DNA from 3 places in the Variovorax sp. LG9.2 genome. Region 3 is predicted to be linked to each of the others. Evidence: predicted binding sites of a transcription regulator. Region 3 holds the regulator's gene; each other region holds the start of a gene.
What was found. The regulator sigma-54, encoded in region 3, starts transcription at its own class of promoters, with help from an activator protein. The targets are predictions, from matches to a motif close to TGGCANGNAANCTGCTTT.
Positions count from the first base shown of each region.

Region 1: the regulator sigma-54 is predicted to act here: its motif matches at 6,684-6,701, upstream of QN413_RS14150 (ammonium transporter).
Region 2: the regulator sigma-54 is predicted to act here: its motif matches at 3,657-3,674, upstream of glnA (type I glutamate--ammonia ligase).

Region 1 is NZ_JASJXB010000012.1:17,215-26,806, forward strand. It holds gene QN413_RS14125 (ABC transporter permease) at 1-704, opposite strand, end outside; gene QN413_RS14130 (LysR family transcriptional regulator) at 768-1,727, opposite strand; gene QN413_RS14135 (CoA-acylating methylmalonate-semialdehyde dehydrogenase) at 1,868-3,385, shown strand; gene QN413_RS14140 (GMC family oxidoreductase) at 3,453-5,129, shown strand; gene QN413_RS14145 (hypothetical protein) at 5,137-5,397, opposite strand; gene QN413_RS14150 (ammonium transporter) at 5,412-6,647, opposite strand; gene QN413_RS14155 (hypothetical protein) at 7,155-8,609, shown strand; gene mrdA (penicillin-binding protein 2) at 8,644-9,592, opposite strand, start outside.
Region 2 is NZ_JASJXB010000013.1:36,488-46,079, forward strand. It holds gene ntrC (nitrogen regulation protein NR(I)) at 1-444, opposite strand, end outside; gene glnL (nitrogen regulation protein NR(II)) at 470-1,546, opposite strand; gene QN413_RS14890 (hypothetical protein) at 1,549-2,064, opposite strand; gene glnA (type I glutamate--ammonia ligase) at 2,197-3,612, opposite strand; gene QN413_RS14900 (competence/damage-inducible protein A) at 3,755-4,579, opposite strand; gene QN413_RS14905 (EI24 domain-containing protein) at 4,576-5,451, opposite strand; gene QN413_RS14910 (sterol desaturase family protein) at 5,489-6,463, opposite strand; gene QN413_RS14915 (polysaccharide deacetylase family protein) at 6,476-7,297, opposite strand; gene QN413_RS14920 (YncE family protein) at 7,281-8,243, opposite strand; gene QN413_RS14925 (16S rRNA pseudouridine(516) synthase) at 8,349-9,077, opposite strand; gene ggt (gamma-glutamyltransferase) at 9,081-9,592, opposite strand, start outside.
Region 3 is NZ_JASJXB010000028.1:11,068-20,659, reverse strand. It holds gene QN413_RS21545 (fused MFS/spermidine synthase) at 1-827, shown strand, start outside; gene QN413_RS21540 (hypothetical protein) at 895-1,170, opposite strand; gene argS (arginine--tRNA ligase) at 1,298-2,983, shown strand; gene QN413_RS21530 (SPOR domain-containing protein) at 2,998-3,747, shown strand; gene QN413_RS21525 (thiol:disulfide interchange protein DsbA/DsbL) at 3,911-4,552, shown strand; gene lptA (lipopolysaccharide transport periplasmic protein LptA) at 4,653-5,399, shown strand; gene lptB (LPS export ABC transporter ATP-binding protein) at 5,399-6,178, shown strand; gene QN413_RS21510 (RNA polymerase factor sigma-54) at 6,312-7,925, shown strand; gene QN413_RS21505 (hybrid sensor histidine kinase/response regulator) at 7,935-9,592, opposite strand, start outside.

The DNA.
Region 1 (9,592 bases), on a different contig from region 3:
CCCGCGATCAGCACCGCGGCAAGAACAGGCCCGAGTTCACGCACCAGAGAGAGTCCGAGGATGTTGACGATGAAAGTTTCAGCGCCGTACTGCCGAAGTTGCTGCGACGTGAGGTAAGCCAGCACCACGCCGATGAGCAAGCCGACCAGCGCGGTGATCGGCAAAGCAGTAGCGCCGAACTGGTACAGATGCCCGGAAAAGTCGCGCCACGGCCCCCGGTGCGGCGCACGAATGAGCTTGCCGATATCGAGCGCAAGCTGTCCGATCATCCGGGTGAACTCGCCCGCTACGATCATCAGGCGCGGGCCGTTGAGCGCGAAAGCCTTGAGGCGATCGGCCAGCGTCTTGGGCGGCTCGTCGGGTGTGCCGCAGGTGTACCGCGCCACCTGATCGAGCACGGCCTTCTGCTGATCTGACATTTCCAGCGATGCGGGCCACGCGTTGTGCCAGTGGCCCCACAGGAGCTGCGCGCCGATGTGGTCGAGTTGCTCGATCGGGCGCAGATCCCAAGCGGTTTCGTCGCTCGCCGGCGCAGCTCCGAGGCTCTTCGACAGCGCCTCCCAAGTCGACGTTCGCGACATGGCCAGCGCCGTCCAGCGTCCACTCGCGACGTTCAGCCGGTGCCCTTGCTCATCGTGCCGCACGACACGCGGCAAAACGCTTTCGGCGTCGGGCGCAGGGATCGGTGCAGCGGCTGGCGGCATGGGTTCGGTCGGTGCCTGAGGCGGCTCGTTTGAAGGCGGGATTCATCCTAACCGCAGGGTGCGTCAGGGCTGCACGGAAAAGCCCGGCGCAAGCGCGCCACGCAGCCATTCGACGAATGCCGCAACTGCCCGGGGCACATGCGTCGCGTAGGGCCGGATCGCGTAGAGCTGCTCGCCGAACGCACCCACTGGCCGCCACTGCGCCAGCACCTCGACCAGCTTGCCCGACTGCAATGCCGACTGCGCGCTGAAGTCGGGCATGAGCGCGATGCCCAATCCCGAGAGTGCGGCATCGCGCAACGCCTCGCTGTTGTTTGCCGCAAACGGGCCCGACACGGGCACGGTCAGGCGCTGGCCGGCGAGCTTCCCCATCGTCGACACCGTGGCCTTCGCCTCGAAGTGCCACGCCGGTGTGTCCTTCACACGGGGATAGTGCAAGCAGTCGTGCGAGGCGAGGTCATACGGTTCTCGGGGCACGCCACGGCGCCGCAGATAGGCGCGGCTCGCCACAAGCACCGATCGTGTGGCGCAGAGCGTCCAGGCCACGTGTGTGTCGGGTGGCGCAGCGGTGTGGCGGATCGCCAGATCGAAGCCTTCCATCGCCAGCGAACTGAGCCGATCCGACAGGTCGAGCTCGATGCGCACGTCAGGATGCGCCCGCAGAAACTCAGCGATGCGCGGTACCAGTTGCTGCCGCGCAAAGGCGACCGGCGCGGTTACGCGCAGCAGACCGGTCGGTACACCGGCCAGGTCGCGCACGCTGGCGAAGCTGTGCGCGATCTGCTCGAACGGCGTGCGCATGTCGTCGACCAGCCGCTGCCCCGCTTCGGTCAGTCGCACGCTGCGGGTGGTGCGCTGGACCAGTTGCACATTGGCAGCGCGCTCCAGCTCGGCGATGCGCTGGCTCATCGCGGCCTTGCTCACACCGAGCCGTTGCGCCGCCGCCGTGTAGCTGCCCTGCTGCGCCAGCACGGTGAGCCAGTGCAGATGCATCCAGAGCGCTTCGATCTTTTGGGGTTCCATGGATGCATTGTTCACCATAGCGAACAATGCGTTCAGCGTTTACGCCTTGGCGGCCGAGCTTGCGCTGCCTAAACTCCATCATCCCTGTGTGCTCCGCGCACGCTGTCCATCAACCTTTTCCGCCCCAAGCGAGACACCCGATGCAAATCACCAAGACACCGATCGATCACTTCATCAACGGCCGCATGGTCGCCAACGCGTCCGGCCGCAGTCAGGATGTGACCAACCCGGCCACCGGCATGGTGACGGGCGCCACCGGCCTGGCCAGCGCGGTAGAAGTGAATGCCGCCGTGGCCGCGGCGCAAGCCGCGTTCCCCGCCTGGGCCGACACGCCGCCCATTCGCCGCGCTCGCGTGCTCTTCAAGTTCCTGGACCTGCTCAATCAGAACAAGGACGAGCTCGCCCACCTCATCACCGCCGAGCACGGCAAGGTGTTCACCGATGCGCAGGGCGAGGTCTCGCGCGGCATCGACGTCGTCGAGTTCGCCTGCGGCATCCCGCAATTGCTCAAAGGCGACTTCACCGACCAGGTGAGTACCGGCATCGACAACTGGACGCTGCGCCAGCCGCTTGGCGTGGTCGCCGGCATCACGCCTTTCAACTTCCCGGTGATGGTGCCGATGTGGATGTTCCCGGTCGCCATCGCCGCTGGCAACACCTTCATCTTGAAGCCGAGCCCGACCGACCCGAGCGCCTCGCTTCGCATGGCCGAGTTGCTGAAACAAGCCGGCCTGCCCGACGGCGTCTTCAACGTGGTGCAGGGCGACAAGGTCGCGGTCGATGCGCTGCTGGAACATCCGGACGTCAAGGCGATCAGCTTCGTCGGCTCGACCCCCATCGCCAACTACATCTACGAAACCGGCGCCCATCACGGCAAGCGCGTGCAGGCATTGGGCGGTGCCAAGAACCACATGGTCGTGATGCCTGATGCTGACATCGACCAGGCGGTCGACGCGCTCATCGGCGCCGGCTTCGGCTCGGCCGGCGAGCGCTGCATGGCGATCAGCGTGGCGGTGCTGGTGGGCAACGTGGCCGACAAGCTGATGCCCAAGCTGATCGAACGGACCAAGACGCTCAAGGTGCTCGACGGCGAGAACCTCGAAGCCGAGATGGGCCCGATCGTCACGCGCGCCGCGCACGAACGCATCACCGGCTACATCGATCTGGGCGAAAAAGAAGGTGCCAAGCTCGTGATTGACGGCCGCCAATTCGACGGCGCCAAGGCCGGCAAGGGTTGCGACGACGGCTTCTGGATGGGCGGCACGTTGTTCGACCACGTCACGCCCGAGATGCGCATCTACAAGGAAGAGATCTTCGGTCCGGTGCTCTCATGCGTCCGTGTCGGCGATTTGAAAGAAGCGGTAGACCTCATCAACGCGCATGAGTTCGGCAACGGCGTGAGCTGCTTCACCCGCGACGGCAACGTGGCGCGCGAGTTTTCGCGGCGCATCCAGGTCGGCATGGTCGGCATCAACGTGCCGATTCCGGTGCCGATGGCATGGCACGGCTTCGGCGGCTGGAAGAAAAGCCTGTTCGGCGACATGCACGCCTACGGCGAAGAAGGCGTGCGCTTCTATACGAAGCAAAAGAGCATCATGCAGCGCTGGCCGGAGAGCATCGGCAAAGGCGCCGAGTTCGTCATGCCCACGGCAAAGTAAGCTCCGACCACAGCCCGAGGCACGGCACACCGTCCCGGGCTTTTTTGTTTGATCTGGAGACAACGGCTTGAGCAACGACACCACTTTCGACTACATCGTCATCGGCGGCGGCACCGCCGGCGCATTGATGTGCAACCGGCTCACGCGGCAGTCGCAAAAGCGCACCCTGCTGATCGAGGCGGGGCGCAAGGACGATTACCACTGGATTCACATCCCGGTGGGCTATCTGTATTGCATCGGCAATCCGCGCACCGACTGGCTCTACAACACAGAGCCGGATGCCGGCCTCAACGGCCGCACGCTGCGCTATCCGCGCGGCAAGACGCTCGGTGGTTCATCGTCCATCAACGGGATGATCTATATGCGCGGGCAATCACGCGACTACGACCAGTGGGCCACGCTCACCGGCGACGACGCCTGGCGCTGGGAGAACGTGCTGCCCGCTTTCAAACAGCACGAGGACCACTACCTCGGTGCCGACGAGATGCACGGTGCCGGCGGCGAGTGGCGCATCGAAAAGCAGCGGCTGCGGTGGGACATCCTCGATGCTTTTGCACTGGCGGCGCAAGAGGCCGGCATTCCGCACAGCAGCGACTTCAATCGCGGCAGCAACGAAGGCGTCGGCTACTTCCAGGTCAACCAGAAGGACGGCTGGCGCTGGAATACGGCCAAGGCCTTCTTGCGGCCGGTTTGCTACGGGCGGCCCAACTTCGAGATGTGGGTCAGCGCGCAGGTGACCAAGCTCATCGTCGAGAAGCAGCCCGACGGAAGCCAGCGCTGCACCGGCGTGCAGGTGTGGGACGGGCACGAGATGGTGATCGCCCACGCCACGCAAGAAGTGGTGCTGTGCGGCGGCGCCATCGGCTCGCCGCAGATCCTGCAGCTCTCGGGCATCGGACCCGCGGCGCTATCGCAGGAACATGGGATTCCGGTCGTGGCCGACCTGCCCGGCGTCGGCGGCAACTTGCAAGACCACTTGCAGATTCGCGCGGTGTTCAAGATCGAAGGCGCACCGACACTCAACGTGCTGGCCTCGTCGCTCTTCGGCAAAGCGAAGATCGGCCTCGAATACGTGATGAAGCGCAGCGGCCCGATGAGCATGGCGCCGTCGCAGCTCGGCGCCTTCACGCGCAGTTCGCCCGAGCACGAATGGCCGAATCTCGAGTACCACGTGCAGCCATTGTCGCTCGATGCTTTCGGCGAGCCGCTGCACAGCTTCCCGGCCTTCACCGCGAGCGTGTGCAACCTGAACCCGACCAGTCGGGGCACCGTGCGCATCAAGAGCCCGCGCTACCAGGACGCGCCGGCGATTTCGCCCAACTACCTGAGCACCGACGAAGACCGCAAGGTCGCGGCCGATTCGCTGCGCGTCACGCGTCGCATCGCGGCCCAACCGGCGCTGGCAAAGTACAAGCCCGAAGAGTGGAAGCCCGGCGTGCAGTACCAGACCGACGACGAGCTCGCACGGCTGGCGGGCGACATCGCAACCACCATTTTCCATCCGGTCGGCACCGCCAAGATGGGCGCCGACAGCGATTCGATGGCCGTGCTCGACTCCCGCATGCGCGTGCGCGATGGGCGCGGCAATTTGATCCATGGCCTGCGGGTGGTCGACGCCAGTGCCATGCCCACGATCACCAGCGGCAACACCAATAGCCCGACGCTGATGATGGCGGAGAAGGCCGCAGGCTGGATGCACGAAGAGGCCGTGGCCGGCGCCAAGTCGAGGAGCGCCGCAATTTAGCTGGGGCTCACCGCAATCCACCCACATAGCGCGGGGCGCCTTTCGAGATCACCGGCGCCAGCGGCGCCATCGCAAATTCGAGCCCCGTGGCGATGGCCGCCAGATCGAGATCGCTCGTCGCCGTGGCGTGCGCCCGCGCAATGCGCACTATCGCTGTCGCGTACTCGACGTTGACGGACATCCACTCCGTGTCGGTCACGCGGCCGGTCTTCCGGCGCAGCGCCACGTGCAGTCGAGCCGCTGCGGCTATGCGATCCTCTTCGGTCATGTCGTTGTGATCCTTCAGGTGCCGATGCGCTCGCGCTGCTGGCCGAGGTCGAGGCCCACCGCTTCGGTCTCGTCGCTGACGCGCAGGCCGACCACGATGTGGACCACCAGAAGCACCAGCCCCGTGCCGATGGCGCTGTACAGCGCGACCGCGCCGATGGCAAGCGCCTGTACGCCCAGGTGGCCGGTTCCGCCGGAGATGCGGCTGTCTGCGAAGACCCCCGTCAACAGCGCGCCGACGATGCCACCGATGCCATGCACGCCGAAGACGTCGAGCGAATCGTCGGCCTGCAGCACGCGCTTGAGCGCGGTTGCACCCCAGTAGCAGGCCAGCCCGGCGATCAGACCGATGGCCACTGCTGCGGGCGGCGTCACGAAGCCCGCAGCCGGCGTGATCGCCACCAGGCCTGCCACCAGGCCAGAACACAAGCCTAGTAACGACGGGCTGCGCCGTGTCGTCCACTCGCCGATCATCCAGCTCAGCGCGCCCGCCGCCGCGGCAAGGTGCGTCACCAGCATCGCAAGCCCGGCTCGGCCATCGGCCGCCACGGCAGATCCAGCGTTGAATCCGAACCAGCCCACCCACAACAGGCCGGCACCGACCATCGTCAACGCCAGGCTGTAGGGCTCGAAAGACTCGCGCCCGTAGCCGCGGCGCGGGCCGACCGCATAGGCACACACCAGGCCCGCCACGCCCGCGTTCACGTGCACCACCGAGCCGCCGGCGAAGTCGAGCACCCCCATTTGGGCGAGCCAGCCACCCGGCTCCCAGACCCAGTGCGCGATCGGCGCATAGACGAGGACGCTCCAGAGCAGGGCGAACCAGAGCACCGCCGACAGCCGCATGCGCTCCACGAATGAGCCAACGACGAGCGCACAGGTGATGATGGCAAAGGTCAGCTGGAACATCGCATACACCGACTCGGGGACATTCGGCGCGACATGGCTCACCGCAACGGTGCCCGCTTCTTTCAGATAGTCGAAGCCGGCAAACCAGAAGCGGCTCGTGCCGCCGAGCCATGACGAGCCCGCAGTAAACGCCAGCGAGTAGCCCATCGCAAACCAGGTGATCGACACGACGGCAGCGACGACCAGCACACTGGCCATCGTGTTCAGCACGCTCTTGCGCCGCACCATGCCCGCATAGAAAAGCGCGATGCCGGGCAGCGTCATGAGCAGGACCAGCGCGGTCGATGTCATAAGCCAGGCGGTGTCGGCGCCATTGAGGGACGCTTGGGGAACCAGTGCCATCGGAAAGAGCCAATCGGGAATTTGGGACGCTCTTTGCCTGCACGAGTCGTGCCATTTGTTAACTTCCAGAAACAAACTCACGTCGCCAACGTGACGCCGCGCACGCTTTAGAGCGGGTTACTCCTAATGCACTACCTCGGTGCGACAACCTAAAGTCTCGCCACTCGCAAGCGGGCACGTCCCGGCTGTCGAGGGTCTGAGGAGACAAAGCTTCCGACTGTTGAACAATAAATATTCAAGGCATCCATTCGAGATGCCTGAATACCTTTTCGAAGCGCCGCTGGTCGGCGCTTTTTTTTGCGCGCTTCACAGACGCTTGCATGGCGGCATATAGCTACCGCAGGTCCTGGCCAGATGGTCAGCACTCACCAACAAACGGCCTTCTAACTTTCCGACGGTGCTAGACCATCTGCCGCCGAGGCCGCGGCGATGGTTCCACCATCCGGCGGATGTGGACGGCAAGACGGCTTCCTAGACTGAAATCCCCCACTCACAGGAGATTTCGTCATGCCGATTCATCTGACCAAACCGCTCGCCTGGAAAAAGGCCGACTCGGACGAGCTCAAGTTGCTGCAGGCCCTGCAGGGCAACATCCTCAAGGGCCACGGGCGAGAGTCGACTGCCGATATCTTCTTCAAGTTCGGCCCGGCAGCAAAAGACTCGAAACGCATGCTGCGCGACCTCGCGAACTTTCATGTCGTCAGCGCCCATCGGCAATTGCTCGACGCGGAAAAATTCAAGGCGAGCAAGAAGTGCGACGGCGGCGGTCCGTTCGTGCACCTGGCGCTGAGCTTTACCGGCTACCAGGCACTCGGCCTTGCCGCGAGCGCCCCAACCGACACAGATTTCCGCGGCGGCATGAAGGCTGCCGACAGCATTTCAGCGCTTGCCGACCCGGCCGTCACCGCTTGGGAAACGCCGTTCCAGAGCGATATCCATGGCATGGTGCTCGCAGCCGACGAAACGGAGGGCAAGACGGCCGCACTGGCCGCAAAGGTCAAAGAGCTCATCGAAGACGCGGGCGGCACCATCGTCCACGTCCAGCATGGTCGGGCCTTGAAGAACGCGCGCGGCGACGGCATTGAAAACTTCGGCTACGTCGACGGCCGCAGCCAGCCCCTGATGCTGCAGGAAGACATCGACGCCGAGACCTCCGCCACAGGCTCGTCGCGCTGGGACCCGGGCTTTCCGCTCAAGCTGGCGCTGGTCGACGACCCCGGCGTGACCGACACGTTCTCCTTCGGCAGCTTCTTCGTGTTCCGCAAACTCGAACAGGACGTGCGCGGATTCAAGACGCGAGAGCAGGAGATTGCGGACGTGCTTGAGCTCGAAGGCGAGGACCGCGAACTCGCCGGCGCGATGATCGTCGGCCGCTTCGAAGACGGCACGCCAGTGACGCTCTCCAAAGACGCACGGGACGACGATCCACCGAATAACTTCAACTACGACGGCGATGCCGGCACGCGTTGCCCGTTTCATGGCCACATCCGCAAGACCAACCCGCGCGGCAGCGGCAACGCCGAGACGCCGGCGCTCGAACGCATGCACCTGATGGCGCGACGCGGCATTCCGTACGAAGACGTCAAACGCGATGTGCATCCGTCGGAGCTGCCCGACTCCGGCAGCCTGGCCGAGTTCACCGCCGACGTGGCGCCCTCGTTGCCGACAGGTGGCGTGGGCCTCCTTTTCATGGCCTACAACCACAAGATTGGCGACCAGTTCAAATTCACCCAGCAAACCTGGGTCAACCTCACGCAGTTTCCGCTGCAGCCCGGCAGCCCGCACGGCATCGATCCGGTCATCGGCCAAGGGCCCAACAATCCGGGCGACCAAAAGCTGCCCAAGACCTGGGACGACACAGCGGAAGGCTTTGCCAACAATGCGCCGTTCGCAGGTTTCGTGAAGATGAAAGGCGGCGAGTACTTCTTTTCGCCCAGCCTGACCTTCCTGAAGAATCTCTAGGCGGTCGTCTGGGTGCGTGTCAGGGAGCCGTGGATCAAGGCGCAGTCGCCGGCGTCGCGGCCACCGTCGGCCAGGCGACTTCGCTGGCGACGCGTGGCTTGCCCATAGGCGCCGCTGCCTTGCCGGTCTTGATGGCTTCCATGTCGGCTTCGCTCGGGTACTGGTCCATCAACCAGTAGTCGAACACCCGGCGCGCGATGGGGGCTGCGGCACCGGCGCCCCAACCTGCGTTTTCGACCACCACCGCCACCGCGATTTTCGGGTCATTGGCCGGCGCGAACGCCATGAACAAAGCGTGGTCGCGCTGGTGCTCTTCGAGGGACTTGGCGTTGTACTTCGTGTTTTGTGCCTGCGTCACGGCCTGCGCGGTGCCGGTCTTGCCTGCTGCAATGTAGCCTGCGCCGGCGAACACACTGCGCGCCGTGCCGGCCGAGATCACTGCCATCAATCCGTCGCGCACCACCGACACGTTGGCAGCGCTGAAGCCGAGGTTGATGGCCGGCGGCTGCACCACCGACGTCATCTGGCCGGTGACCGTGTCACGCGTACCCAGCACGAGATGCGGCTGGTGCTTGATACCGCCTTCGGCAACGATCGAGGTGGCCTGCGCCAGCTGCAGCATCGTGAAGCTGTTGTAGCCCTGGCCGATACCGAGCGAAATCGTTTCACCGGCGTACCACTTCTTGGCCTCGGGCCGCTTGTAGGCGTTGCGCTTCCACTCCTGACTCGGCAGCACGCCGCGCAATTCGCCACTCAGATCGATGCCGGTGATCTGCCCGAAGCCGAGCGGCTTCATGAAGTCGTGAATCAGGTCGACGCCCATCTCGTTGGCGAGCGAATAGAAATAGATGTTGCTCGACAGCTGGATGGCGCGCCGCATGTCGACGCCGCCCAGGTTGCCTTCGGGGCTGCCGAAGCGGTGCCCGGCAAAGTTGTAGTAGCCGGGGTCGTTCACGATCACGTTCGGCCCGCGCTTGCCGGTC
Region 2 (9,592 bases), on a different contig from region 3:
GGCAGGTGCCTGGCCGAGCATTTCGGGGGCGGCGGCCATGCGCTCTTCGGCCACTTCTTCGCGCTGGCTTTCGTCGACGGCCCGACGGATCAACTCGACTGCGCGCGGCAAATCGAAAGGCTTGGGCAGGTATTCGAAAGCGCCTCCCTGGAACGCGGAAACGGCGCTATCGAGGTCGGAGAACGCCGTCATGATGATGACGGGCAGGCCGGGGTGCTTGGCCTTGATCTTGTCGAGCAAGTCGAGCCCGGAGCCGCCGGGCATGCGGATGTCGCTCACCAGGACTTGAGGGCCCTGCGTTTCATCGTCGGCTGCCAGCTCAAGTGCGGCGAGCACTTCGCGGGTGTTGGTGAAGCTGCGTGTCGGCAGGTCTTCGCGCAGCAGCGCTTTTTCCAGCACGAAGCGGATCGACTGGTCGTCGTCCACTATCCAAATCGGCTTCATGCAGCTCCTTGTTGCCATCGCTGCGCTATGGCAGCGGTATCAGTATTTTGAAATCGGTTCGGCCCGGTACGCTGTCGCACTCGATCAGGCCGTGGTGCTGCTGCACAAATGTCTGCGCTAGCGTCAGCCCCAGCCCGGTTCCACCTTCCCTTCCGGAGACGAGTGGGTAAAAGATGCGGTCCTTGATCGCATCCGGCACACCCGGTCCGTTGTCGATGACATGCAATTCCAGTGCCAATCGATACCACTGCTTATTGAAGATCACTTGTCGGGCAACGCGCGTCTTGAGCGTGATGCGCGCGTCGCCGGCCGCGCGTCGCTCGGCCAACGCCTGCGCCGCGTTGTGAACGATGTTGAGCGTGGCCTGAATCAGCTGCTCACGATCGCCGCGAAACTCCGGCAGTGACGGGTCGAAATCGCGCTCGATGTCGAGGTCGCGCGGGAACTCCGCCAAGATCACCGAGCGTACCCGCTCGCACACTTCATGGATGTTGACGTCACCCACCACATGCGGCCGCCGATGGGGCGCCAGCAGCCGATCTACCAGCGTCTGCAGCCGGTCGGCCTCATGAATGATGACCTGCGTGTACTCGACAAGATCACGCGACTCCACCTCCATCTGAAGCAGCTGCGCAGCGCCACGGATGCCGCCGAGCGGGTTCTTGATTTCGTGCGCCAGATTGCGAATCAGTTCCTTGTTGGCCTGCGCCTGGTCGAGCAAACGCTCTTCGCGGTCTTGCCGCACTTGCTGCTCGATGGGAATCAGCTCGATGATGAGTTCGCCCGGCTTGTCGCCTTGCGCCAGGGTCACCTGCACCGGCATCATTTCGTGGCTGCCGCGGCGCAGCAGCGCTTCGTAGCGCAGCGTCGCAAAGTCGTTGCTGCGCGCACCATCGATAGCAGTGCGGAAGACGTTCGGCTCATTGAAACAGTTGCCGAACGGTGAACCTTCAAGCGTTCGACGCGACGTACCTAGCGCGTCTTCAAGCGCGGCGTTGGCGAACGAAACCGCGCCGTCCATGCGGACGACGGCGATCAATGTAGAGAGAAGATCGAAGGTTTGAAAACGCTTGCCGGTGCCGGCGGGCTTGCCGAAAACCATCCTCAGTTTCTAGCCGGCAAGCGGCCTATTTCGCGCCGGATGCCGGCGATGTCGCTTTCGTTGCGGGCAATCTCGGCCTTCATTTCGGCGACCCGATCGAGATATTTCTGGTAATTGCGACTCTCCGCGCCCTGCTTCTCGGGCTCGCCATTGTTGAAGTCCTTCAACAATTCGGCTTGCCGGGACTCGGCCTTTTTGAGTTCGGACTCGAGCACCGAGCGGGCCTCACCATCGCGTGCGCGCTGGTCGGAGCCCTCGACGCGCGGGCTGCCGGCCGGTGCCTTTGCGGCCGAAGAGCCACCGGCGCTACTGCCAACCGAAGCGCCACGCGGCGTCGTGCCTTGCACAATCGTCAGGTTGCCGCCTTCCATCACCTTGCAGCCGCGCTTGGCCGCGTCGGCTGCGTTGTTGGTGTATTCGTTGCCACAGCGAAAAACTTTCTCCTGCGCGAAGGCAGATACGCCGGCCAGAGATGCGACGAACGAGGCGGCCATCAATAGAAAAGAAGCAGTCTTCATGGGGGTGGAGGTAGTGCGCATCAAGCTGACATTTTCGTGCAATTCGACAATACGACCTTCGGCTTGTTCCCCACAAAAAGAAAAGGACGGCCTAGGCCGTCCTTTTTTAACGCGTGAACCGGGTAAGCCGGTTTACAGCGAGTAGTACATGTCGAATTCGACCGGGTGCGTCGCCATGCGGAAGCGCGTGACTTCGGTCATCTTCAAATCGATGTACGCATCGATGTACGAATCGGTGAACACGCCGCCCTTGGTGAGGAAGGCGCGGTCTTTGTCGAGATGCTCCAGCGCCTGGTCGAGGCTGTGGCACACGGTCGGGATCAGCGCGTCTTCTTCCGGCGGCAGATGGTACAGATCCTTGGTGGCGGCTTCGCCCGGATGGATTTTGTTTTCAACGCCGTCGAGGCCGGCCATCAGCAATGCGGCAAAACCCAGGTACGGGTTCATCAGTGGATCAGGGAAGCGCGCTTCGACGCGGCGGCCCTTGGGGTTTGCGACGAACGGAATACGGATCGAAGCCGAGCGATTTTTGGCCGAGTACGCCAGCTTCACCGGAGCCTCGAATCCGGGGACCAGGCGCTTGTAGCTGTTGGTTCCAGGATTGGTGATGGCGTTCAACGCGCGGGCGTGCTTGATGATGCCGCCGATGTAGAACAGCGCGAATTCCGACAGGCCTGCATAGCCGTCGCCCGCAAACAGGTTCTTGCCGTCTTTCCAGACCGACTGGTGCACGTGCATGCCGGAACCGTTGTCGCCAACGATCGGCTTGGGCATGAAGGTAGCGGTCTTGCCGTAGGCGTGGGCCACGTTCTGGATCACGTACTTCTGCAACTGGACCCAGTCGGCGCGCTGTGTCAGCGTGCTGAACTTGGTGCCGAGTTCCATCTGGCCCGCATTCGCGACTTCGTGATGATGCACTTCGACCGGAATGCCCAATGCTTCGAGCACCAGGCACATTTCGGAGCGCATGTCCTGGAAACTGTCGACTGGCGGAACCGGAAAGTAGCCGCCCTTGGTTGCGGGGCGATGGCCGGTGTTGCCGTGTTCGTATTCCTTGTCGGTGTTCCACGAAGCCTCTTCGGAATCGATCTTCACGAAGCAGCCCGACATGTCGTTCTTCCAGCGAACGCTGTCGAACACGAAGAATTCTGGTTCCGGTCCGAAGTAGGCCGTATCGCCCAGGCCGGAGGCCTTCATGTAAGCCTCGGCACGCTTGGCCAGCGAACGCGGATCGCGCTCGTAAGGCTTGCCGTCGACCGGGTCGATGACGTCGCAGGTGAGGATCAGCGTCGTTTCTTCAAAAAACGGATCGATGTTGGCGGTGTTCGGGTCGGGCATGAGCTGCATGTCCGACGCTTCGATGCCCTTCCAGCCGGCGATCGACGAGCCGTCGAACGCGTGGCCCGAAGTGAACTTGTCTTCATCGAAAGCGGATACCGGCACGGTCACGTGCTGCTCCTTGCCTCGCGTGTCGGTGAATCGGAAGTCGATGAACTTGACCTCGCTTTCCTTGACGAGTTTGAGTACATCGGCGACGGTCTTTGACATCAGGTTCTCCTGTTGGGATAGTGGTTGGAAACGCGGAAGAAATGAATGCAGGTTTTGTGCCATTGTCCCCTGAGCCTGGCTGGGTTCTGCGGCCCATGAGTCCAAAAGAAGGCGGTCGCTCGCCTTCTTGGTGCAATCGCAATTAACGCACCAATTCAGGGCCAAGACGCGCATCAAAGGTGCGCAACCCTTCCAGAAGCTGTGAATACGCAGCCTCGATCTCGCCGGGATCGCCCTTGACGCCCAATTCGATGTGCCGCCCGTAGGTCGGATGGTCGACGCTGGGCAGGCTGAACACCTTGATGCCCGCGTGTGTGCGCTCGATCTCTTCCATCAGCGGGGTGAGGGTGGCTTCCATCGCACCGAAGACGATGACTGATTTTTCAGCCGCCGAGCCGTGCGCAAAAAGCCCAGCGTAGCGACTGTCGAGCACCGATTCGATCATCGGCCAAGCCATCACCGGGAAGCCAGGAACGAAGTGCACGTCGGCCACGCTGAAGCCCGGAATCTTGTTGTACGGGTTGACGATGATGTTCGAGCCGAGCGGGAACACACCCATGTTCAAACGGTGCACGTTGTCGGGGCGATCGGGCTCGTAAGGTACGCCCGACTCACGGGCCGTGTCTTGCATCCGCTCGCGGATCAGCACCTCGGCCTCCGGGTGCAGCGCGAGCGGCACGCCGAGCGCCGCAGCAGCGCACTGGCGCGTATGGTCGTCGGGCGTGGCGCCGATGCCCCCGGTAGAAAAGACGATATCGCCGGAAGCGAAAGCCCGGGCCAGCGCCGCCGTGATGCGCAGTGGCTCGTCGCCGACGTATTCCGCCCAAGCCAGCGGCAGGCCGCGCGCGGCAAGCAGTTCTATGACTTTGGGCATGTGCTTGTCGACACGTTTGCCCGACAGGATCTCGTCGCCGACGATGATGAGGCCGAAGGCGCGCTTGGCCCCGGGACTGGATTGACGGGTCATGGGGAACTCCATTGGGAAGCCGATGCATCGGGAATCGAAGGAAGCGGAACAGCCGCAGTGTTGGCAGCCAGCGCCCCTCGCTGTGCCCGCAGCTGGTTGAGCGCATCGAGACAGTAATGTGCGAACCAGAGAGCAGAAAACGCAAACACGAGGGTATAGATCCAGATCGCGATCGGCACCAGCACGAAAAAAGCGGCCGCGAAAAGAATGCTGGACGCCCACACGATGCTCGGCGCCGCGCCGAGGTAACCGCATAGCACGCCGATGCCGAGCAACGGAAGCCGATGGGTACGCAGCAAGGTGGCCCGTTCTTCGGCACTGGCGTGTTCGGCCAGCGCGTCGAAGCTCATGACGCGGTAGGTGAGCCAGCCCCAGATCAACGGAGGCAGGATCAATACGAGCGGCGGAATCAGCCAAAGCGGCATCGACACGATAAGCGCGACCAGCGCCAATAAAGTGACGCCGATGGAGCGCGCGATGCTGCCGAGCATCGAGGCGCCCTTCTTCTGCTCCAGCGCCGGGAAGCGACGCTCCGCCACGAGGCGTGTCAAAGCCGGCGCCATGAAGGCGGCCACGACGATGAGCGACACGAGGACCAGCAACGGCGTGCTGGCGAGCACCACGGCAAGCGGCGCGAGGAACGTACGCGGGTCTGCCGAAAAGAGCCCGCCGATCCAGCCCCATACGCTGGACAACAGTGGCCAGGCGTCGAGCGCTTCACGCGTCCACGCAACGGCAGGCGCCCAGTAGAAATAGCCGATGCCGCCCGCCAGCACCGCCATCACGACAAGCGGCAGAAAGGACAGCAGCATCACGCGAGGCCGCAGGCAGTAAGCTACAGCGCGCCAAAAGGAATCGAGGAGTAAACGCATCGGCCGAGAGGATAACGCTGGCCAACGACCGCCAGCGTCAGCCGCGGCCCACCATGCGCTTCAGCGCGAACAATTGCTGCGCCCAGAAGCCGCGGCCGTAGTCGCGCAGCCGCCCGGATGCGTCAGGCTCGATCTGATCGCGAATGCCTGTCGCGTCGTAGCGCGGCTCGAAGTTGACGGTGCGAAATAGCATGTCCCACCACGGGAGCAGCACGCCGAAGTTGTGCCCGCCCAAAGTCTTTGCTCCGCCAGACTCGTGCCCGAGACCGATGCTGTGATGGAGCCGGTGAAAGCGTGGGCTGATCCACAGCCGCTCGCCGATGGCGCCGAAGCTCAATCTCAAGTTGGCATGTTGCAGGCTCTCGCTCAGCTGTGTGAAAGCGACCACGGCAATGAACTGGCCCGGCGCCACACCGATCAGCTGCGCCACGACCACGATGATGATGTCGTGGATCACGTCGTCGAGCAGGTGGTTGCGGTTGTCGCTCCACATCGTCATCTGCCGCTGCGAGTGGTGCAGCGAATGCAGGCCCCACCACCAAGTGAAGCCATGTTGACCGCGATGGATCAGGTATTCGACGAAGTCCAGCACCACGAGGTACATCGCAAAAGCGATCCACGGCACGTCGGTAACGCCCGGCCACAGTTCATCGAGATGCAGCGTGCCCCAGCCGGACCCACGCAGGCTGCCGAGTGCATCGTCGAACACCGGCTGCAGCAAGAAGAAGATCGCGAGCCTGAAAAACCCGAGGCGGTGGATCAACGTGTACAGGATGTCGGTGCGAATGGCGCGCTTGTCGACCACCAGCTCGGCCGGCCGCCAGCGTTGCAGTGGCCCGATGACTGCCAGCAGCACCAGAATCTGGATCAGCCCGACCAGCAGCCAACCCGTTGCGTCGAAAGCGTCTTCGGTCCAGCCACCGAGACCGACGGCATAAACGAGTGGCTGCACGGCCGACTCGAAGAACCAGCCCTGCAGCGCCGAAAAGTGATCTGTCAGCCACTCGACCATGATGTCACCTGGTCAAGGATGGGCCGCGATCCAGGCGCGGTAATCCGGATGCTGGCGCAGCGTTTCGAAGCAGAAGCCCTTGGCCTTGAGACCGGCGATGAGCGGCTCCAGATCGGCCGGCGCCCACGGGTCCTTGCGCGACCAGATGCCCAGGTGCGCGAGCAGGATATCGCCCGGCTTGATCGTGGCGAGCGACTGCGCGAGCAGTTTCTCGTTGCTGAACGTTTCGCTCGGCAGTTCGTCACCGAGGAAGCCTTCTGGCGCCCAGCCGACATGAGCGAAGCCGCAAGCGCGGGCGGCGGCGAGCAACTTCGGAGAGGTCTTGCCACCCGGTGCGCGAAACAACGGCAGCGGCTTCTTTCCCGTGATCAACGCCAATCGCTCCGACGACTTCGCGATGTTCTCGCAGTACTCCGCCGCGCTCCATGTGAACTCACGCCCGGCGAATGCGCCGGCCGAGGGCCGCACGCGAAAACGCGGCTCGACGCTTTTCTCGTCGCTGCGCCAATAGACATGGTCATAGGTGTGCGAGCCGAACTCGTTGCCTTCGGCCGCCCTCGCCTTCCACCATGCGGCCCAATGGTTGTCGAGGCTGTCGCCATCGGTCTGCGTGCGTTCGGCCGCGGCGAAGAACGTGACCCGCACGTTTTGGCGCTTAAGCACGTCGGCTACCAGTGGGGCGATGCCCATGTGACCGGTGTCGAGGGTCAGGTAGACGGGTTTTTCGCAGGGGTTCTGGGTGCCTGGAGTGCCCTGCGCTACTGCACTCACCGGCACCGCGCAGGCAACGATGAGTGCGACGAAAACACGCGCGAACTTAGTAGAGCTTGGCATGGTCCAGCGTCCAGACACCGTGAGGCGAACGCCCCACGTTGATTTGCCGAATCACCTTGTGGCTCGCCAAATCGACGATGCTGAGTTTCTTGGCCCAGCGCGAAGTCACATACAAAGTCTTGCCGTCGGCGGACACGTCCATGCAATCCGGGCCGCCAGGCACGGGATATTCGTCGGTCACCTTGAGCGTTTGAATGTCGATACGGCTGATCGTGTTGGCCACGCGGTTGCTGATGAAAACACTTCGTCCGTCGCCAGCCGCGCGGAAGGCATGCGCGCCCTTGCCGGTCGGGATCTTGCCAACCAGCTTGGGTTCCGCACCCGCCACGTCGAACACCTGAACGCTATCGCCTCCGGTAAGCCCCACCAGCAGCGTCTTACCGCCATGGATGCCGAAGATATCGGCCGGCATCGCGCCCGTGGGTGTACGCCAGCGGATGGCCTGCGTGGCGAGGTCTATCGAGATCAACTCGTCGCTGTCCTGCATCGTCACATAGGCGATCGTGCTGGTGCCGTCGATCCAGATGTGGCTCGGCGTCTTGCCGGTCGGGATGCGCTTGGCAAGCTTCAGGTCCTTGCCGTCCCAGCGGTAGATATCGACGTGATTGAGGCGGTTACCGGCTGTGACGAACCACTTCATGTCGCGCGAGAACTGCAGCTGGTACGGATCGATGATGCCGTAGACCACACGTTGCACTTCAGCTGTGTGCGGGTTCAAAAACGTCAGGGAATCACCCGCCGAATTCGCCACGATGACCGACTTCTCGTCTGGCGTCATGTAGATGTGATGCGGCTCCTTGCCGGTGGTGATGCGCTGCTTCTCGGTCCAGTCGTCGGGACTGATGACGCTGACGCTGGCGTCGAGCGAATTCAGAACAAAGATCGGAGGAAGCTCGGCGGCGACGGCCGGCCGAAAGAGGGGTGCCACGACAATGGCACACAGCAACAAAAAGCCCGCGAAGCGGCCGGTCGGCAGGACAAGAGAGCGCAAAAGAATGAGTCCGAAAGAAAGTTTTTCATTTTAACGGTCGACCCTGCCCATTGGCTGACGTCAGCGTGAGCTTCGAAGTGCCTCGACCTCGTCGGCGGCGAGCCAGCGCCACTGGCCCGCCGGCAAGGCGTCGGTCAACACGAGCGAGCCGATTCGCGAACGGTGCAATGCCTCGACGCGGTTGCCCACGGCAGCGACCATTCGCTTGACCTGGTGGTACTTGCCTTCGGTCAATGTCAGGCGCAATTGCAGCTCGCCGGTGGCTTCACACGCGGCCGCGCGCACGGGCTTGGGATCGTCGTCGAGTACAACGCCAGCCAGCAACTTGTCGACCTGGGCGGCATCGACGGGATGCTTGGTCGTCACCTCGTAAACCTTGGGCACATGGTGCTTGGGTGAACCCATGCGATGGATGAAATGGCCGTCGTCGGTCATCAGCAGCAGCCCGGTCGTATCCTGGTCGAGCCGCCCGACAGCCTGTACGCCCTGCACTGCGCCTTTATTGGGCCGAAGCCTCAAGGGCGAAGGCAGCAATGTGTAGATGCTCGGGTATGTCGAAGGCTTTTGCGAACACTCGGTGCCGCTCGGCTTGTGAAGCATGAGGTAAGCCTTGTCGTGGTACTCCCACGCCTTGCCCTGCACCGTGAATTGAAGGCCGGCGACGTCGATGTCGGCTGAAGGATCGGCGATCACGGCGCCGCCGATGATGACGTAGCCCTGCTGGACCAGCCCTGCGCAAACGCGCCGCGTGCCGAAGCCCTGGGTGTAGAGAATTTCTTGCAGTTGCACTTGTCAGTATCCGAGGGCCAGACCCGTGTTTCGTCGCGGGTCGTTGGCGCCATAAAAGCGGTTGTTGCCAACCGGTTTGCCGCCAAGCGACGGTGCCCCGACGAGGATGGCAGCCATGTGATTGGCAGGTTGCGGGGTGGTGAAACGGTGACCCATCTCGGTCAGCAATTTCAGGGTGTCCGGACTGAAGACGTAAGGTTCGGCGCTGGTCTCGTCGGGCATCCACTGCTGATGAAAGCGCGGGGCATCGACGGCTTCCTGCACGTTCATGCCGTAGTCGATGATGTTCACGATCGTCAGCAGTACCGCCGTGATGATCCGGCTGCCGCCCGGCGTGCCGAGCACCAGCACCGGCTTGCCGTCTTTGCTGACGATGGTCGGGCTCATAGAACTCAGCGGACGCTTGCCAGGCGCGATCGCATTGGCTTCGCCCTGTACCAGCCCGTACATGTTGGGCACACCAACTTTCGAGGTGAAGTCGTCCATTTCGTTGTTCAGCAAGACGCCGGTCTTCG
Region 3 (9,592 bases):
CATGGTTTCTATCGGTGCAGATTCGCGACGACACGACCGATGCGCGCGGCCTGCTGCGCAACTTCTACGGCACGCTGATCACGCTCGATACGCGCCGGGACGATCCGAACTACAACGTGCGGCAGATGTACCACGGCTCGGTCAAACACGGCGAGCAGTTCCTGGCCGCAGCGCGCCGACGTGAGCCGACCACGTACTACGGCGAATCGGCGGGCATCGGCCGCGCCATCGCGTCGGCGCCCGATGCGCCGCGCCGGGTCGGCCTCATCGGCCTGGGTGCCGGCACGCTCGCAACCTACGGGCGCACTGGCGACGCCTATCGCGTGTATGAAATCAACCCGCAGGTGTTCGAGCTGGCCGATGGCGAATTCAGCTTTCTGAAAGACAGCCCGGCGCGCATCGAGCGTGTGCTTGGCGATGCGCGGCTGGCGCTGGAGGGCGAGGCGCCGCAGAACTTCGATGTGCTCGCAGTGGACGCGTTCTCCGGCGATTCGGTGCCGATCCACCTGATCACCGTAGAGGCGATGGCGGTGTACGAGCGGCATCTGAAGCCCGACGGCGTCGTCGCCTTCCACGTGACCAATCGCTTCCTGGATCTGGCGCCGGTGGTGGCGCGCATCGCCGAGTCGCGTGGGCTGCACGCGGTGCTGGTGCATGACGAGCCGGAGAACGGTGCGCTGCGCAACACCGACTGGGTTCTTGTCGCTCGCGACGCGAAAACGCTGGCGCGTCCGGCGATCGGCCGTGCCGGCGCGGCGATCACGCTGAAGCCCGGCGTGAAACCCTGGAGCGACGACTTCAACAACCTGCTCGGTGTGTTGAAGTAAGCAGTCGCAAAAAAGCCCGCGTGCAGCGGGCTCTTGAGTGCGACGCTGAGGTCGCCTCAGCGCCGTCTCAGCCTTTGGCGTCGGCTTCGCACTTCTTCATGAAGCTGGTCTTGGCGGCACCGGCCAGCGCCTTGCCGTTCTTGTCCATGGCCTTCGTCGCGCATGCGGGCGCTGCCGAGGACATGGTGTCCTTCTCGCACTTCTTCACGAAGCTGGTCTTGGCGGCGCCGGCGAGGGGCTTGCCGTTCTTGTCCATGGCCTTCGTTTCGCAGGCGCTCTGGGCGTGGGCTGCACCGAAAGAGAGACACGCGCCGAGGGCGATCAGGGAAAGGAGCTTTTTCATGGTGTGGATGTCCTGGAGGTTGAGTGACGACAGCAGCCCCGACCGGGGCCAATGATGCTAACGGGGCAAGGTGCCTGCAGGATGACGCAAGAAAGGAGCCCGCTGTTACGCCCGGTAAAATTGGCCGATGCTATTGGTCAAACAGGAGTTGCTCGCGGCGCTCGCGAACACACTCGATACTTTCTCGCCCGGCGCTGGCGCCAAAGCCGCGTTCGAGTCGCCCAAGGTGGCGGCGCACGGCGACTTCGCCAGCACGGCCGCGATGCAACTCGCCAAGCCGCTCGGGCGCAAGCCTCGCGATCTGGCCGAGGAGGTGAGCGCGGCGCTGCTCGCCACGCAATCCTTCCAGCAATGGGTGCAGTCGATCGAAATCGCCGGCCCGGGCTTTCTCAACATCCGCCTGAAGACCGCTGCCAAGCAGCAGATCGTGCGCGAGGTGCTCGATGCGGGCGCCACCTTCGGCCAGCGAGCCCCCACCGGCGAGAAAGTGCTGGTCGAGTTCGTCTCCGCCAACCCGACCGGTCCGCTGCACGTCGGTCATGGCCGCCAAGCCGCGCTGGGCGATGCCATCTGCAACCTGCGCGCCTCACAGGGCGATGCCGTGTTCCGCGAGTTCTATTACAACGACGCCGGCGTGCAGATCCAGACGCTCGCCAGCAGCGTGCAGATGCGCGCCAAGGGCCTGAAGCCTGGCGACGCCGACTGGCCGAGCGGTGAAAAGGCCGCCGCCTACAACGGCGAATACATTGCGGACATCGCTTACGACTTCAGGGCGAAAAAGACCGTCAAGTCGGACGACCGGGAGTTCACCGCCAGCGGCGACATCGCCGATATCGACTCGATCCGCGAGTTCGCCGTGGCCTATCTGCGGCACGAGCAAGACCTCGACCTGCAGGCGTTCCGGGTGCGCTTCGACAACTACTACCTGGAGTCGAGCCTGTACACCAGCGGCCGTGTCGAGTCGACCGTGCAAAAGCTGGTCGCCGCCGGCAAGACCTACGAAGAAGACGGCGCGCTCTGGCTGAAGTCCACCGACTACGGCGACGACAAGGACCGCGTCATGAAAAAGCGCGACGGTACGTACACGTACTTCGTGCCCGACGTGGCCTACCACTTGGCCAAATGGGAGCGCGGCTTCCACACCGTCGTGAATATCCAGGGCACCGATCACCACGGCACGATCGCACGGGTTCGCGCCGGCCTGCAGGGCGTTGGTGAAGGCATCCCGCCGAGCTACCCCGACTACGTGCTGCACACCATGGTGCGTGTCATCAAGGACGGCGAAGAGGTCAAGATCAGCAAGCGCGCCGGCAGCTATGTGACGTTGCGCGATCTGATCGAGTGGACCAGCACCGACGCCGTTCGCTTCTTCCTGCTGAGCCGCAAGCCGGATACGGAGTACACCTTCGATGTCGACCTGGCCGTGGCCAAGAACAACGACAACCCGGTGTACTACGTGCAGTACGCCCATGCGCGCATCTGCTCGGTGCTGACTTCATGGGGTGGTGACGAGGCCTCGCTGAAGACGGTCGACGTGTCACCGCTCGACAGCCCGGCGGCCCAGGCCCTGATGCTGCTGCTCGCCAAGTACCCCGACATGCTGAGCGCCGCTGCCAAGGATTTCGCGCCGCACGACGTCACTTTCTACCTGCGCGAACTGGCCGCGAGCTACCACAGCTACTACGACGCCGAGCGCATTCTGGTCGACGACGAAGCCGTCAAGAAAGCCCGTTTGGCGCTGGTCGCCGCCACTGCGCAGGTGCTGCACAATGGCCTCGCAATTCTTGGCGTCAGTGCGCCACGCAAGATGTGATTCCGAACCTCAAAATGAAATCAAGTACACGCTCAGTTCAGCGCGGCAACATCGTCATCGGGCTGATCATCGGCCTGGTGCTCGGGCTCGGCGTGGCGCTGGGCATCGCGGTCTACGTGACCAAGGTGCCGATCCCGTTCATGAGCAAGAACCAGCGCGGCGGTGCCGAGCAGGACGAAGCCGAAGCCCGCAAGAACCGCGACTGGGACCCGAACGGCCCACTCGCAGGCAAGGCCGGTGCCGTCAAGCCGCAGCCGCCTTCGGTGACCGCACCTGCGACCGTCGGCCCGCTCAATGCGCCTTCGACCGGCCCGGTTCCGGTAGTGGTCGCGCCCGGTGCGTCCACGACCCCGGCTGCGCCGCGCCCGCGCACAGCGCCGGTGCCGGCCGAAGCCAACGCACTGCCGCCGTCGAGCGATCCGTTGGGCGACTTGGCTCGCTCAAGATCCGGCAACAACCCGACCGCCGGCGGCACCATTGCCAGCGCGGCGCCTTCGACTGCTGCTGCCAACGCCAGTGGCGCAGACCCATTCCTCTACTTCGTGCAGGCCGGCGCCTTCCGCACCACCGACGACGCCGAAGCGCAGCGCGCCAAGTTGTCGCTGATGGGTGTCGAGGCCAAAGTCACCGAGCGCGAACAAGCCGGTCGCACCGTGTACCGCGTGCGCGCCGGCCCCTTCAACAAGAAGGACGATGCCGACCACTTGAAAGATCGCCTCGATGGCGGCGGCTTCGATTCCGCACTGGTGCGGGTGCAGCGCTGAGTGCGGTCCGCCGTGGAGCGTTGAGTTTTGGAACGTTGACTTTTCTTTACTCGCCGCGGCGTGACGCACTGCGTCTCTGCCGCGTTGAATCAACCGGGCGCGGAACTCCGCGCGGCACTTCTGGCTCTTTCAGCCGAACAGGAGCACCTCTTTGATGAAACACATGAACCGTCGTGACTTTTCTCTGGCCGCCACATCCCTCGGGTTGATGTCCGCCGCTTCTCTCTCGCATGCCCAGGTTCAGCCCAAGGCCGGCAAGGACTACATCGACTTGAGCCCCCGCGTCCCGGTCGATGCGCCGGCCGGCAAGGTGGAGGTCATCGAGTTCTTTTCTTACAACTGTCCGCATTGCAATGCGTTCGAGCCCGAGCTCGAAGCCTGGGTCAAAACGTTGCCGAAAGACGCCGCGTTCCGTCGCGTTCCCGTGCCGTTCGTCGGCAACGACGTCGAGCCTAAGCAGCGCCTGTATTACGCGCTCGATGCCATGGGCAAGCTCGACGAATACACGATGAAGGTCTTCAATGCGATCCACACCCAACGCCAGAACGTGAACGGCGACGCGGCCATCATTGCGTGGGCCGAAAAGAACGGCCTCGACAAAGTCAAGTTCACGGAGGCGTTCACCTCGTTCGGCGTAGTGAGCAAGGCCAAGCGGGCGACGCAAATCACCGAGCAGTACAAGGTGGCCGGTGTGCCTGCTCTTGGCGTGGCAGGGCGATTTTACGTCGACGGCGAGCTCGCCGGCAACATGACCAAGTCGCTGCAGGTCGCCAATTACCTGATCACCGAAGCGCGCAAAGGTTGAAGCTGTCACACGCGTTTTTTGAGAAGCCCGCTTCGGCGGGCTTTTTCGTCAAGGTCGTGTCAGTTGGCCGCATACAATGCGCAGCAAGTTTCGTGCCTCTATGACCCTGCGCTCAAAATCCCCCCTTCGCTCCTTTCGTTCTGCTTTCGCGATCACCTTTGGTGCATTGCTCGCCTTGGCACTCGGCACCGGCCTGCCGGCGCATGCCGAAAAGGCCGACCGACTGAAGCCGATGAACATCGAGTCGGACGCGCTGCGTTACGACGACCTGAAGCAAACCAGCGTTTTCACCGGCAAGGTGTTCGTCACCAAGGGCACGATCGTGATTCGCGGCGCCCGCATCGACGTGCGCCAGGACCCCGAGGGCTACCAATACGGCGTGGTCACGCCCGAGCCGGGCAAGCTGGCTTACTACAAGCAGAAACGCGACGCCCCGGGCGACGAGTGGACAGAGGGTGAAGCTGATCGCATCGAATACGACAGCCGCGCCGACAACGTCAAGTTCATCGGCCATGCCGTGATGCGGCGGCTGATCGGCACCAAGGTCAACGACGAAACCACCGGCCCGCTGATCGTCTACGACCAGAGCAACGACACCTTCACGGTCAACGGTTCTACCTTGCCGCCGGACGCCAGCGTCGCGGCCGGTGCTTCGGGTGGTCGCGTCAGGGCGGTGCTCACGCCGCGCGCTCCGGCGTCGGCAGCCGGTGGCGCCAAAGCGGCTCCGCCTGCGTCCGGTCCGGGCTCGGGTTCCAGTGCCGCGCCGGCCACGACGGTGCCCGCCACCCCCGCTGCAGGCTCCGGCCTGCGCCAGAGCACCACGCTCGGCGGAGAACCGCGCAAGTGATCGAAAACGCAGACACGATCGACGTCGGCAGCCGCCTCGAAGCGCGCGGCCTCAAAAAGACCTATGGCAGCCGAACGGTCGTCAAGGATGTGTCGCTCGGCGTGCAAAAGGGCGAGGTGGTCGGGCTGCTCGGCCCGAACGGCGCCGGAAAAACGACCTCGTTCTACATGATCGTCGGGCTGGTTCGCGCCGACGCGGGCGAGATCACCATCGACGGCGAGCCGATCGCGCACATGCCGATCCACAAGCGCGCGCGCATGGGTCTGAGCTACCTGCCGCAGGAGGCGTCGATTTTCCGCAAGCTCACGGTCGAAGAGAACGTGCGGGCCGTGCTCGAGCTGCAGCTAGACACCGACGAGTCCGGCAGGGCGGTCCCGATATCGAAGGCACGGATGGAAGAGCGGCTGAGCGAGCTGCTGAACGACCTGCGCGTCGAACATTTGCGCAACTCGCCGGCGTTGTCGCTGTCGGGCGGCGAGCGGCGGCGGGTCGAAATCGCCCGTGCGCTCGCCACGCAGCCGCGCTTCATCCTGCTGGATGAACCCTTCGCCGGCATCGACCCGATTGCCGTTATCGAAATCCAGCGAATCATCAGTTTTCTCAAAGAGCGCGGCATCGGCGTGCTGATCACCGACCACAACGTGCGTGAAACGCTGGGCATCTGCGATCACGCTTTCATCATCAGCGACGGGCAAGTGCTGGCACAGGGCACGCCTTCGGAGATCGTCGACAACGCCGAGGTACGACGCGTCTACCTCGGCGAACACTTCCGGATGTGAACTTGTTGCTCGCCCCCAGGTCGTCGCGCACTGCGTGTCGCTTCTTCCACCCCCTGACCGGGGGCAACACCAACAGCCCGGCAAAGCCGGTTCTGCGGTGTTTCTTGAACAGAGTGTGTCTGGCAGGCTGTCCGTGAAGCAAGGTCTTTCTCTTCGTGTCTCGCAGCATTTGGCGCTCACGCCACAGCTGCAGCAGTCGATCCGGCTTTTGCAGTTGTCCACGCTCGAGTTGAGCCAGGAAGTCGAGCAGATGCTCGACGACAACCCGTTCCTGGAGCGCACGGCCGAAGAAGCCGCACGCGAAGAGTTCGGCATCGACGTGTCCGACGCGCCAGCGCCGCGCGAAGAGCACGACAGCGACCGCCAGAGCGAGAGCGACGGCGAGTTCGCGCCCAGCGCGCTCGCGACCAGTGCCGACGGCGCCAGCACCGCGACCACCGCCAGCGAGACCGAAGCGCCGGCCGCCGAGATGTCCGACCAGGAGCCCGACTGGGGCGGCGACGGCACGGTCGAGATGACGCCGGACGATGGGGAATGGGGCGGCGAGGCGCCAGCCAGCAGCAACAACCTCGGCCCGAACGACGGCAGCGAGCGCACCGACGCCACCGAGCTCGCGCGCAGCCAGGAGTCGCTGCAATCCTTCCTGCACCGACAGGCACTGAGCCTGCGGCTGAACGAAAACGACCAGGCCGCACTGCGTTTTTTGATCGAATCGTTGAATGACGATGGCTATCTCGAAGACTCGTTGCCAGCGCTGGCATCGGGCCTCGCGGGCGATGACAACGACCAGTTCGACGGTCTCGTCCACCACTTCCAGGTGGCGCTCGGCCTGCTGCAAAGCCTGGAGCCGGTCGGCGTCGGCGCACGCGATCTCGGCGAATGCCTGGCAATCCAGCTGAAGGCGCTCGCCCATGAGAACGAGACGGCCGAAGAAAAGCAGATCCGCAAGACTGCGATCCTGATCTGCAAGCAGCCGATGGAGCTGCTCGCGCGGCGCGACTTCAAACGTCTGGCCACGCTCACACGCAGCAACGAAGAAGAAGTGCGCAGCGCGCTGCAGGCGATCGCCAAGCTGGAGCCCAAGCCGGGCCGCCGCTTCGTCGATGTCGAGCGCAACATCGTGGTGCCCGACGTGATCGTCACCCGCACCGGTCGTGGCGCAACGCTCAAGTTCCGCGTGATGCTCAACCCCGACGTGATGCCGCGTCTGCGCGTGCACGACATCTACGCCGGCGCGCTCAAGGCGCACAAGGGCGAGGGCAGCCAGGCGCTGTCGCAGCGGCTGCAGGAGGCGCGCTGGTTCATCAAGAACATCCAGCAACGCTTCGACACCATCCTGCGGGTGAGCAACGCCATCGTCGAGCGGCAGAAGAGCTTTTTCGTGCACGGAGAACTCGCCATGCGCCCGTTGGTGCTGCGTGAGATCGCCGACGAGCTGGGCTTGCACGAGTCGACCATCAGCCGCGTGACCACGGCCAAGTACATGTCGACGCCTTACGGCACGGTCGAGCTCAAGTACTTCTTCGGTTCGGCGCTCGGAACCGAAACCGGCGGCAATGCATCCAGCACGGCAGTGCGAGCGCTCATCAAGCAACTCGTGAGCGCCGAGAGCATCAAGAAGCCGCTGTCGGACAGCCAGATTTCCGACATGCTGAAAGAGCAGGGGATCGAATGTGCGCGGCGCACCGTCGCCAAGTACCGCGAAGCGCTGCGCATCGCACCGGCGAATCTGCGCAAGGCGCTGTAAGGCGTCGGTTTACCGCCGCGCCTGCAACAAAATCCCGCGCAGCTCCGCCGGCTGCACCGGCTTGCGCAACGCATGCCAGCCACGCTCGCGGGCCAGGTGCAGCGTCGCTTCATCGATATCGGCCGAGATCAGCGCGATCGTGAGCGACGGCTTTTGCAGTTGCAGGCGTCGCGCCAGGTCGATACCGTCGAGCTTGCCCGGCAAGCGGATATCGCACAGCGCGACGTCGATGGCCTGCAGGTCGGCGAGCGCCAGCGCCTCGGCCGCGCTCTCGTAGATGCGTGGCAGCGCCTGCCATTGGCGCAGCAGGGCCGCGAGGCTGTCGGCCACCACAGCGTTGTCTTCGACCACCAGCACCGCCAAGCCGGGCGCCAGCGGCATGGCGTCGAGCGCAGCGGTGCTGGTCGCCGCCGCGGTCGCGGCGCGTGCCGTGCGGTCGGGGTGCGCATCGCGAGGGGCCGATGGCAGCGTGAAGCCGAACACCGAGCCGCGTCCCGGCAGCGACCGCAGCGTGATCTGGACCCCCAGCCGCATCGCCAGGCGCCGCACGATGGCCAGCCCCAGCCCGTGCCCACGCTGTAGATTGCGCTCCACGTTCCCGACCTGCTCGAAGTCGCCGAACACCCGCTCCTGCGCTTCGCAAGCGATGCCGATGCCGCTGTCGCGCACCTCGATGCGCCAGCCGTCCGGCCGGCGCCGACAGGCCAGCAACACGCGGCCATTGGGTGCGAACTTGACAGCGTTGTCGACCAGATTGGCGACGATGCGGCGCAGCGCCACCGTGTCGGTCCACACGATGGCTTCGGCCGGGCAACGCACCCGCACCCGGCCGCTGCCTGCCTGCCGTGCGAACTCGTTCAGCAGCGGTGCGAGGGCGACCGCGGTCAACGTGAACGGGTCGGCAGCGGCCTCGATGCGACCGATTTCGAGCAGCTGGTTGGTCAAGCCTTCGAGCGCCTGCTGTGCCCGTGACAGCGCATCGACGGAGCCTTGCACCACGGCGGCGCTTTCGCCGGCGCGCAGTTGCTGCCGCAGCACTTCGGCCTGCAGGCCCATCGCCATCACCGGCTGCCGCAGGTCGTGGTTGGCGGCTGAAAAGAACCGGAGACGCTCGGCCTGCGCCTGTTCCGACGCGCGCAGGCCAGCCAGCGCCTGCACGCGCAGCGCGCTCTCGTTGTGGCGCAGGCTGATGTTTTCTTCGAGCTGGCGCGAGCGCTCCGACACCAGCTTCCACACCATCGCAAGCAGGCCGATGCCGAGGACCGCCGCCGTCACCATCACCGGCTGGCCGTAGGTGAGGCTCATCACGATCATCGGCACCAGCAGCAGCGAGATCGCCAGTTGCATCGCGGGCGTGTGATACGACACCGAGAACGCCGACGACAGCGTCATCGCCATGATGACGACGGCCAGCAGCAGTTGCACCACCGGGTCGGTCGGACTGAACAACAGTACGCCTGCCGCACCGTGCGCGGCCTCGTGTACTGCGATGCGAAAGGTGTGCAGGCGGAGCGCAGGCTGCAGGTTCTCGGGCGTCAGCGAGCTGGGCAGCACTTGCGGAAAAAAGCCGCGCCATGCGGTGCTGGCGGCGATCATGGTGATCCAGATAAGCGCGTGCGATACCGAATACTGCCAGGCGAAGAGGGCTGCAACGCCGCAGTCCAGCA